DNA from 3 places in the Bacillus sp. HSf4 genome. Region 2 is predicted to be linked to each of the others. Evidence: predicted binding sites of a transcription regulator. Region 2 holds the regulator's gene; each other region holds the start of a gene.
What was found. Region 2 encodes Rex, which represses fermentation and respiration genes when NADH is low (regulators of the CRP and FNR family bind a similar motif). Its sites were predicted from a motif close to TTGTGAAATATTTCACAA; they were not measured.
Positions count from the first base shown of each region.

Region 1: a site for Rex is predicted at 1,818-1,835, ahead of adhE (bifunctional acetaldehyde-CoA/alcohol dehydrogenase). Genes of this name have one in related genera too.
Region 3: a site for Rex is predicted at 1,604-1,621, ahead of P3X63_RS10615 (YwiC-like family protein). Genes of this name have one in related genera too.

Region 1 covers NZ_CP120679.1:4,328,791-4,332,585, reverse strand. The annotation lists gene adhE (bifunctional acetaldehyde-CoA/alcohol dehydrogenase) at 1-1,759, opposite strand, end outside; gene gnd (decarboxylating NADP(+)-dependent phosphogluconate dehydrogenase) at 2,051-3,457, opposite strand; gene P3X63_RS22220 (GntP family permease) at 3,488-3,795, opposite strand, start outside.
Region 2 covers NZ_CP120679.1:685,597-689,391, forward strand. The annotation lists gene P3X63_RS03445 (ABC-F family ATP-binding cassette domain-containing protein) at 1-499, opposite strand, end outside; gene moaC (cyclic pyranopterin monophosphate synthase MoaC) at 647-1,159, shown strand; gene P3X63_RS03455 (redox-sensing transcriptional repressor Rex) at 1,156-1,800, shown strand; gene P3X63_RS03460 (twin-arginine translocase TatA/TatE family subunit) at 1,843-2,016, shown strand; gene tatC (twin-arginine translocase subunit TatC) at 2,023-2,799, shown strand; gene P3X63_RS03470 (YdiK family protein) at 2,841-3,029, opposite strand; gene P3X63_RS03475 (CPBP family intramembrane glutamic endopeptidase) at 3,029-3,763, opposite strand.
Region 3 covers NZ_CP120679.1:2,066,852-2,070,646, forward strand. The annotation lists gene P3X63_RS10605 (TIGR04053 family radical SAM/SPASM domain-containing protein) at 1-967, opposite strand, end outside; gene P3X63_RS10610 (cyclic nucleotide-binding domain-containing protein) at 1,081-1,548, opposite strand; gene P3X63_RS10615 (YwiC-like family protein) at 1,692-2,414, shown strand; gene P3X63_RS10620 (fumarate/nitrate reduction transcriptional regulator Fnr) at 2,459-3,172, opposite strand; gene P3X63_RS10625 (nitrate/nitrite transporter) at 3,315-3,795, opposite strand, start outside.

The sequences.
Region 1 (3,795 bases), 780 kb from region 2:
CGATGCGCTTGCGGATGTCCAGGAATTTTTGTTTTAATTCAAAGAATTTCGCGTCAGGGTGCTCATAGAACATCCACATTCCTTTTGCGGCATCCATCGCAGAACCTCCGCCAAGAGCGATAATGACATCAGGCTCGAATTTAGCCATCATGTCGACGCCGTTCATGACCGTTTCAATAGATGGATCAGGTTCTACATCGGAGAAAATTTCGCAATGAACGTAGTCCGGGCGTTTCCTTAAGTAGTGAAGGACGCGGTCGACATAGCCCAGCTTCACCATTCCCGGGTCTGTCACAATGAACGCTTTTGAGATGTTCGGCATTTTCGCTAAATATTGTGTTGCGTTTTTTTCAAAGTAAATTTTCGGCGGCACTTTAAACCATTGCATGTTAACATTCCTTTTTGCCACTTTTTTCGTATTGATCAAGTGAACGGCACCAACGTTTGTCGATACAGCGTTCCCTCCGTACGTCCCGCAGCCGAGTGTCAAGGAAGGCATATAAGCGTTGTAAATATCGCCGATCGCTCCCTGGGAAGACGGGGCATTGACGATGATCCGTCCCGCTTTCATCCTCAGGCCGAATTGCTCGATCGCGTCTTGATCTGTTGTGTGAATCACCGCAGAGTGGCCGATACCGCCGAACTCCAGCATTTCTTCAGCCCGTTTTAAGCCTTCCTGGAGTCCGTTCACTTTGTAGCAGGCCAAAACCGGACTTAATTTTTCTCTTGAAAGCGGGTATTGCGGTCCGACACCTTTCAGCTCGGCAATGAGGATTTTCGTGCCTTCAGGAACCTTGATGCCTGCCATTTCGGCAATTTTGCATGCGGGCATACCGACGATATCAGCATTGACGGCACACGTATTTTCATTGATCACCAATTTTTCTACCTTTGTTTTTTCGTTTTCATTTAAGAAATAGCAGTTGTTTATCGTCATTTCGGCTTTGACGTCTGAATAAATGTTTTTATCGATGATGACGGCCTGTTCTGATGCGCAAATCATGCCGTTGTCGAAGGTTTTCGATAAAATCAGATCATTGACGGCTTGCTTGATGTTTGCAGATTTCTCGATATAGCACGGTACATTTCCCGGTCCGACGCCAAGGGCGGGTTTTCCTGAGCTGTAAGCGGCCTTCACCATGCCGGCGCCGCCTGTGGCAAGGATCAAAGATACTTTCGGATGGGTCATTAAAGCCCGGGTTGCTTCAAGTGAAGGGGTTTCAATCCACTGAATGCAGTGTTCGGGAGCCCCCGCTTTGACCGCCGCATCTCTGAGGATTTTTGCCGCTTCACTGCTGCACGTTTGTGCGGATGGATGGAAGGCGAATATAATTGGGTTTCTTGTTTTCATTGATATCAGGGATTTGAACATCGTGGTCGATGTAGGGTTTGTCACAGGTGTCACCCCTGCAACGATACCGACAGGCTCGGCGATTTCGATGACGCCCTCATGTTCATCCTCGTTGATGATGCCGACCGTTTGATTGGATTTGATATTGTGATAGACATATTCTGTGGCAAACATGTTTTTGATGATTTTATCTTCGTATACCCCGCGTTTTGTTTCCTCTACAGCGAGCTTTGCGAGGGGCATATGCTGATCAAGCCCGGCAAGCGCCATCTGCTTGACGATGGCGTCGATTTTCTCCTGGTCCAAGCGGCGGAATTCTTCCAACGCCTTCAGCCCTTTTTCGACTAAACGGTCAATCATGTCTGAGACATTTTGCTTTTGTTTGAGTTCCTTTTCTTCAACTGCCATTGCAAACCCTCCAATAACTTGATAGGAATCTGATTACAATAGAATTGCCAGAGAATGTTTGTGAAACATTTCACAAGTTGTGTTAAAAAAATTTTTCCCGTTGATTCAGGCCGTTTTTTTGTGGTCTCATCTCCTTGTATTTTTGAATGAATTTATCATAACACGGATTTGAAATAGAAGTTTGTGAAATGTTGAACAAAGTATGAATCCTATTAAAAATAGGACTTAGGACATATATCTGGATTTCTCAGAAATAAAACTGCACATCCAAGAAGATGTGCAGTTCATCTGTCATTCATACCAATCCGTATGAAACACGCCTTCCATATCCGTGCGCTCATACGTATGGGCGCCGAAATAATCGCGCTGCGCCTGCAAAAGGTTTGCGTTGGAGCGGCCTGTGCGGTAGCCGTCATAATAAGAGAGGGCGGTGCTCAGGCACGGGAATGAGATGCCTGAGCTGATCCCTTCACAGACGACTTTTCTGAGTCCTGTTTGGTATGCCTTGAGCTTTTCCGCAAAGTACGGCGCCGTCAGCAAATTGGACAGGTCCGGCTGTTTGCGGAATGCATCGCTGATCAGATTTAAGAAATCGGCGCGAATGATGCAGCCGCCCCGGAAAATCAGGGCGATATCATTTAACGGTAGATCCCATCCGTACAGGTCGGACGACATTTTATATTGGGCGAAGCCTTGTGCATAGGCGCAGACTTTCCCCATATATAAGGCTTGTCTGACGTAATCGATCCACAAATCCTGATCCAGGTGTTGAGCTTTTTTTTCCGGCCCGGCAAGGATCTTCTCCGCGGCGACCCGCTCGTCTTTTAAAGACGACAGGTAGCGGGCGAATAACGATTCCGTGATAATCGATGATGGGATGCCATTGTCGACGGCTTGCAGGCTTGTCCATTTGCCTGTGCCTTTTTGGCCTGTTTTATCAAGGATGACATCAATCAGCGGTTCACCCGTCTTTTCATCTGTTTTCCTTAGAATGTCCGCGGTGATCTCGATGAGATAGCTTTTCAGCTCGCCTTCGTTCCACGTTTCAAAAATGTCAGCGATTTCATTAACGGATACATGTAATTGGTCTCTTAAAAATGTATACGCTTCCGCGATCAGCTGCATATCGGCGTATTCGATCCCGTTGTGGACCATTTTCACAAAATGCCCCGCACCTTTTGGTCCGATATATACACAGCATGGGTCATCTCCCACTTGCGCAGCGATTTTCGTCAAAATCGGAGCCGCTTTTTCATAGACATCCCGGTCTCCGCCAGGCATGATGGAAGGTCCTTTTCGAGCGCCGACTTCACCGCCGGAAATGCCGATGCCCAGGTAGCCGATTCCCTTCGCTTTCAGTTTTTCATATCTTCGTTCTGTGTCTTGGTAGTGGGAGTTGCCGCCGTCCATGATGACATCCCCTTCTTCAAGCAAAGGAATGAGTGAGTCAATCACTGAATCGACCGGTTTTCCCGCTGTGACCATTAAAAAGATTTTGCGCGGTGTTTCTAATGACTGAACGAAATCCTGAAGCTCGTAGTACGGATTGAGTACCTTTCCATCAGTCTTTTGGACAAGCTGGTCGGTTAAATCCCTTGTGTAATTATAGACTGCGACCTGTTCCCCTTTGCTGGCCATGTTCAGAGCGATATTGCTGCCCATGACGCCTAAACCTATGACTCCTATTGTATTGAACATTTGTTACCTGCTCCTTCTTCTTGAAACTCTTTATACAATTAGGCTTAACAATAAAGTAAATCCTAATCCGGCTACTGCGATAATTGTTTCCAGCACCGTCCATGTCGCGAATGTTTCTTTCATGCTTAAGCCGAAGTACTCTTTGAACATCCAGAAGCCTGCATCATTGACGTGGGAAGCGATTACACTTCCGGCCCCTGTGGCCAGCACCACCAATGCAAGGTTGACATCGGTTTGTCCAAGCATTGGAATGACAAGCCCGGTTGTGCTTAAGGCAGCAACTGTGGCAGATCCTAAAGAAATACGCAAGATGGCCGCGATCAACCAGGCAAGCAAAA
Region 2 (3,795 bases):
GTCCTCCGCTCAAGTCCTGAACGCGGGCGTTATCATCAAACCCGGCAAAACCAAGTCCGTGCATGATGGATCTGACTTCGGCTTCATATTGGTAGCCGCCCTTGTCTTTAAACTCCTGCTGCAGCCTGTCATAAGTTTTCATTAAAGAGTTCAGCTTGCCCGGATCAGCATGCGCCATTTGCTCTTCGATCGAACGCATCTCTTGTTCCATTTTCTTGAGAAATTCAAATACCGACAGCAGTTCTTCCTTAATCGTCAGCTTTGAATCAAGCCCTGAGTGCTGGTCCAGGTAGCCCATCGTTAAATCTTTCGGCTTGATGATTTCACCTTTTTCATATGACAGCTTTCCTGCGATGATTTTTAAGAAAGTCGATTTTCCGGCTCCGTTGCGTCCGACGATCGCAATCCTGTCCTTTGATCTGACTTCCAGCTTTATATTCGTTAAAATAGTATCAGCCCCAAACGATTTTGCGAGCTGATTGACTTGCAAGATCATCATGATATTTCACCTCTTGTCTGCTATTTTAAGTGTAGCCTATCAACCGGCAGTCAGCAAACAATTAAGTGAAGTCTGGAAGATTTTAACCAAAAGAAAAAGACAGAACGAAAAAAATAGTGTATGATCGTTATAAGGAGAGTTTTGATCATGAATGAATTTACACATTTTAATGAACAGGGCAGAGCGAGGATGGTTGACATCAGTGAAAAGGAAGCTACAGTCCGCACCGCAGTAGCCGTCTCAAGTGTGTCCATGAATAAAGAAGTACATGAAAAAATCAACAACCGGGAAATCGGGAAAGGCGATGTGCTGGCAGTGGCTCAGGTTGCCGGAATCATGGCGGCAAAACAAACTTCCGCCATCATCCCGATGTGCCACCCGATCGCGCTCAAGGGAGTTGATATTGCCTTTCGGTGGGAGGAAAAAGAACAGAAAAGCGTGCTGCATATTCAATCTAGAGTCAAGACGAGAGGGAGTACAGGTGTGGAAATGGAAGCGTTAACTTCCGCCTCCGTCTGTGCGTTGACCGTCTATGACATGTGCAAAGCGGCGGATAAGGGAATGGTGATAGGACCGACATGTCTTCTCGAAAAGACTGGCGGGAAAAACGGTGGCTACAAAAAGGAAAAAGCTGATGTAAACATGGAGGATCGTCTATGAACATGGATCATTCAAAAATTCCGCAAGCGACAGCAAAACGGCTGCCGTTATATTATCGTTTTCTAAAAAACCTTCATGCATCCGGAAAACAGCGTGTATCATCCGCTGAGCTGAGCGATGCCGTCAAGGTCGATTCCGCTACCATACGCAGGGATTTTTCCTACTTTGGCGCCCTCGGCAAAAAAGGTTACGGCTACAATGTCAATTATCTGTTGTCCTTTTTCAGAAAGACGCTTGATCAGGATGAAATGACAAACGTAACACTCATCGGTGTGGGGAATTTAGGGACAGCCTTTCTCCATTACAATTTCATCAAAAACAACAATACGAAAATTGCCATGGCTTTTGACATCAATGAGAATAAAATCGGCACCGAGGTGGGCGGCGTTCCGGTCTATGACTTAAACGCCCTTGAAGAACATATGACGGATGACATTCCCGTCGCCATCTTGACGGTTCCGGCCCAAGCCGCGCAATCCATCACAGACAGGCTGGTCGCGCTGGGCATTAAAGGGATTTTAAATTTTACGCCGGCTCGTTTGAATGTGCCGGACCACATTCGAATTCATCATATAGATTTGGCGGTTGAACTGCAGTCACTCGTGTATTTTCTGAAGCATTATTCAATGAATGACAAGTGAAAAACGGGAAGCTTAAAAGTAAAGGAAAGGGGGCAGGCATTGATGCCAATCGGTCCTGGAAGCTTTATTTTAATCGTCGTGGTGGCGCTTTTAGTATTCGGCCCGAAAAAACTTCCGGAGCTTGGAAGAGCGGCCGGAAATACGCTGCGGGAATTTAAAAATGCGACAAAAGGGTTGGCTGACGACGATACGGATAAAAAGAAGGAAGATCAGTAAGATAGGATGACATTTATGAAGGGAAAAGAAATGTCGCTGGTAGAACATATTACAGAACTTCGAAGACGACTCATGATGATTTTTTTCTTTTTTGTCGTTTTTGTTGCAGCAGGCTTTTTTTTGGCAAAGCCGCTGATCATTTATCTGCAGCAGACGGATGAAGCAAAGCTGCTCACGCTTAACGCGTTTAAGCTGACTGACCCTTTGTTTGTGTATGTGCAGTTTGCTTTCATCATCGGCGCTGTCTTGACTTCGCCGCTTCTTTTATATCATCTGTGGGCTTTTGTCAGCCCCGGGCTGTATCAAAAAGAGCGTAAAGTGACGCTCAGCTATATTCCGGTATCGATCATACTTTTTTTAGGCGGCATTGCCTTTTCTTACTTTATTTTATTTCCGTTTGTCGTCGATTTTATGACGAGGATCTCCGATGATTTGAACGTCAATCAGGTCATCGGAATTCATGAATATTTTCAGTTTTTGCTGCAATTAACGCTTCCTTTTGGCTTATTGTTTCAGATGCCTGTCGTGATCATGTTTATCACGAGGCTCGGTTTGGTGACGCCCATGTTTTTGTCCAGAATCAGAAAGTACGCCTATTTTGTTTTGTTTGTTATCGCGGCGCTCATCACACCGCCTGAAGTATTGTCTCATTTAATGGTTTCTGTGCCTTTATTGCTGCTTTATGAGCTCAGTATCGTGATTTCAAGAATCTCTTACAGACAGGCGCAAAAAACGATCATCCAGGAGGAAAACCAGGCGTTTTTGAAAGACCAGAGCAAATAAAGAGCCATTCCCGCGGAAAGGGAATGGCTCGAAAGGGCTCTTTATTTTTTTCGCTTCATTCTGCCCGACAAGGCGAACATTTTGAAGGAAATACTGATATTATAGGCGGCGAAAAGCATCAACAGAATGGTGTAAAAAGACCATATGCCTCCCGGTGAGGTGGATGCCAGGTAAGTAAACAGCACGCCTGTCAATAAATAAATGACCCCCCAAAACACAGGGCTTCTCATCATAAAAATCCTCCAATAATCAATTGCATTTTCTCGAGCCGTTCCAAATATTCTTCAATAGGCCCTTGGAAAGTCTGAATCAATACAACGAGCGTATTCATGGCGACATGGGCGAAAATCGGAACGATAATCCGGTTTGTTCTGACGTATAAAAAGGCGAACGTAAATCCCATTGCCGCATAAATGAGCAGGTGTGAGAAATCCATATGGACAACCGAGAAAAGCACTGAACTGAACAGAGCGGCAATGAAGAAATTCGTTTTTTCGTAAATAGCGCCGAAAATGATCTTTCTGAAAATGATTTCTTCGAGAATCGGACCGAATACGGAAGAGACGAATATCATCAGCGGTATTGTGTTAATGAGCTGCATAATGTGCTGCGTATTTTCCGATTCCGGTTTGACCCCAAGCAGGTTCATTTCGATTGAAGCGGCAATCGACTGGGCAAACAGAGCGAGGAATACGCCGCCTACCGCCCAGGCAATAGATGCGCCGGCAGATGCTTTCTTGCCGTTGCGAAGCGTCGTTTTCGGCGCCGTCCTCAAGATCAACAGCACGATGACAAGACAGAGCGAAAAGGCGATGATCAGCCAAATACCTGAAAGTGTAAGCTCCGCTTGAGCGGGTTCCATGCCTCTTCCCACTCCGAAAAAGTACAAGAGGGGAATGCCGACAACAGATGACAGATGCATGAGGACATATGTCAAAATAATAAACCAGTATTGTTTTTTCAAGCCGTATGTACTCCTTTTCTAAAATCTAAACA
Region 3 (3,795 bases), 1.4 Mb from region 2:
CTGGATTTCTTAGATCTTTAAAGATCGCTGACTCGCAATAAATATCGGCCAGCGGCTGCTCACGGACGTTTCCGGCTTGAACCGGCAGGAGTCCGCTCGGATACACATCACCGATATGGGAGATGAACATAAAGCCATTTCCGTCATTCACGCCCTTAGGAGCGCGTCCCAAGCCGCCGATCACATCGATTTTGCCTTTTTCTAAAGCGTGCTCGTAGCGGATCTGCATGTGGGGATCTTTCGCTTCACGCATTTTTTGCTGAATCACGACCCGTCTATAGTGCTGAGCCGCTGTTGTTTTAATATCGAAAGGCGCTTCTTTGGCCAAGCGGCTGAGCCACAAAAATGCTTTTTCGTGTTGGACGGGAGAAATCATGTCTTCCCGTTTGGCGCGCCCGGTCGGAACAAGGAAAAAGACGCTCCACAGCACGCAATCCAATCCTTCAATCAGCTGTGCCATTTCCTCCAAATAATCGATGTTATATGTTGAAATGACGGTGTTGATCTGCAGGGGCAAACCGAACGCATGGATGTGCCGAATGGCGTCCATCGTTAAATCAAAAGATCCGTCTGTCCCCCTAAAATGATCATGGATCTCGCGGTTCGGTCCGTCCAGGCTGAAAGCCCAGCGCGATAAGCCGAGATCTTTGGCGGTTTTGATCGCTTCCTTCGTGACATTCGGTGTCGCGCTCGGTGTCATGGATATCCGGACCCCTTTTTGGACGGCATACTCAATGATGTCGAAAACATCTTCTCTCATTAATGGGTCGCCTCCGGTCAGGACCAAAAGAGGGTTGTTCATGGCATGGATTTGATCGATCAATTCTTTTCCTTCCTGAAGGGAGAGCTCCCGCGGATCCCGCATATTTTGCGCAGATGCCCGGCAATGAAGGCACTTCAGCTCACAAGCTCTTGTCAGTTCCCAGATGACGATAAACGGAGCTTTCTGAAAATCACAATGTATCATGGTTGATCTGTCCTTTCCTAAAGAGCATTCATCTGTAGCGTAGCGGAAATAGAGGAGAAAAAAAGTTAAGTAGATCACATTTCAAAAAAAGAAGAGAAGGGGGGCCGCCCTTCTCAATCGTCGTCTTCTGAAGAGGAGTGGAGATAGCGTAAAAACAGCTGATAGGAACAAAATAAATTTTGCTGAAGCAGAATGAGAAAGTTCACTTGCAGCTGTTTATTGTAGGTCATCATTTTTTTGAATATATGAAAAGGAATTTCAAGAACAGCGGTTTCTGCGGTGGTTTTGACCGAAATAAACGGAGATAAAAACGGCTCTCCCTTTTGGTCGATGGGAAAAACATCGCCCTTTTCCCATTCGGCGATGGTGCGGGCTTCCTCCGGAAGCCTTCTGTCCGAAAATTGAACTTCTCCTTTTAACACAAAATAGACGGCTTGTGCATGAAGGAACGACCGGGAAGGGCGGGATGAGGCGATATCAATCACCTTTCCGTTTTTCAGCAGTTTTTTGACGATGGGGAGGGGCACCCCGAAAAACATCGGAAGATTTTTCAAGAATAATAAATAGTCAAACCGGTCCATAGAACATCCTCCTTCTATATGTTAGCTCAAGTATAGAGTGACAGGCTATAAATGGCAGTGATATAATTCACACTTCTGTATGCAAAATGTCACTTTGTGATAGAGTGAAACTTTTTATAATGGAATAGAAGGGAGGATGTCTGATGAAAGTGTTGATACCGAAGCAGCACGGCGCCTGGGCGATGCTTGCGGTTCCTTTTATTCTCGGTGTGGTTGGCGGCGGAGCGGATGGCCGGCATGTACCGCTGTTTATCGGTTGGCTGTTTTTGTACCTGGCTGCTTTTCCTGTGACGATGATGGTGAAAAAGAAGAAAACTGCTTATTATCAAAAATGGGCGTGGGTCTACAGCATTCCGGCCGTCTCGTTTCTGGTTATTGCCGTATGGATGGAACCGGGACTCGTGCTCTTGGGAGTCTCTCTGTTTCCGCTGTTTCTCATCAATCTTTATTATGCGAAAACAAACAACGACAGGGCGCTGTTGAACGATATCGCGGCGATCGGCGTGTTCAGCGCGGGAGGAGTAGCAAGCTATTGGATCGGTGCCGGGATGCTGGACGGCTGGGCATGGTTCATTTTCATTCAATCGATCCTGTTTTTCACCGGCAGCGCCTTTTACGTCAAATCGATGATCCGCGAAAAGAAAAACAAGCGGTTTAAATGGTATTCTTGGGGCTATCATACGGTCCTGCCGATTTTGTCGTTGGGGTTTGGAGCCGGGTGGGCTGTTGTCGGATTGATTCCGAGCAGCATCAGAGCTTGGCTTTTTTACGGGCGGAAACTGTCGGTGAAGAAAATCGGGATCTTTGAATTGGTGAATGCCTGCGTGTTTTTGACAGTGGTCAGCGTCTTTTTGCTGAGAATATAAAAACAAGGACAATTCGTTGCTCTGTCCTTGTTTATTCTCTGTTTTTAGTCGATGTTACATATTTCGAGAGGGCAGTTTTCACAGTCGATTTCACGCTTTAAATGGTTGAGCTGGTGGATGACGATTTTTCCGGAATCTTCAATTGAAATGACACCGGTTTTCCTAAGATCGCTCAGCATGCGGTTGATGCTTTCTCTAGCGGCCGCACAAAATTTCGCCAGCTCCTGATTTGTCAGCACGATGTTGATGAGAATGCCGTCGCTTCGCGTGATGCCGTAGCTGTTCGCAAGGCGGATCAAGGTGGAGTACAGCGCGCCTTTCTTGCCATTGAGAAGAAGGTCGCGGATTTTGGATTGGATTTTTCGCAAATGAGTGCTCATCCATTTCATGAATTCAAAGGTTAAGGCACCATTTTGAATCAGTTCTTTTTCGAGCTTTTCTTTATTGATGACCAATACTTCTCCATCCAAGAGGACTTTAGCGCTCAGCATATATTTCGCTTCATCAGAAAAAAGCGTCAGCTCCCCGACAATATCATTTTTTTTGCACATTCTCAGTGTCAGTTCTTTTCCGTCAGACGTTAATTTACCGATTTGGACGAGTCCTGACTGAATGAGATACAGTTCTTCAGCATCCATGCCTTCTTGAAAAAGGAATGTATCCTGCCGGATTTTTCTTTTCGTACTGATCGATTCCAATAAATGATACAGATCGGCTGAGAGCAAATCTGTGTCGGATTTTCGAATAGACATGTTCATTGAGTGTCACCCCTTTTGCAGTTCTATTGTAACGTTAACTTGAGCCCGTTCAGCCTTTTAAAAATAACAATCTTGTGAACGTGAATCTAAAGTCCTGAAAAAACCTGAGACCAATAGTCTCAGGTTCTTCATATTCCGGCTTTTATATATTGTTTGTGTTTGTTTTCGATGCCGAATTTCTCATGTCCTGAAAGTACATCCATGCCACAATCACAAAGCTGGCAAGCGCCGCTTCAGACAGCGCCATGAAGCCGATCGCATACTGGCCTGTCGCCTGAAAAACGCTCGATAGGATGAGCGGCGGGAAAAAGCCTCCTAAACCGCCCATCGCTGAGACGATGCCATTGACAATTCCCGCCTGGTTTGTCGGAAAGTAGAACGGGACCAATTTAAAGACGACACCATTGCCGATTCCCGCGCATACGGCAACGGTCAAAACACCGAAACCGTAAAGCGTCAGGTCTGGAGAAAAGGCCAGTAAAACACCTGATAATGTGCATCCTGCGAATACATACATTAAGAGTTTCAGCGGATTGAACTTATCCGCAAGCCAGCCGCCGACAGGTCTGAGAAAAGTGGCGACGGCGATGAAGCCGGCGGTTCTAATTCCCGAATCGACGGGA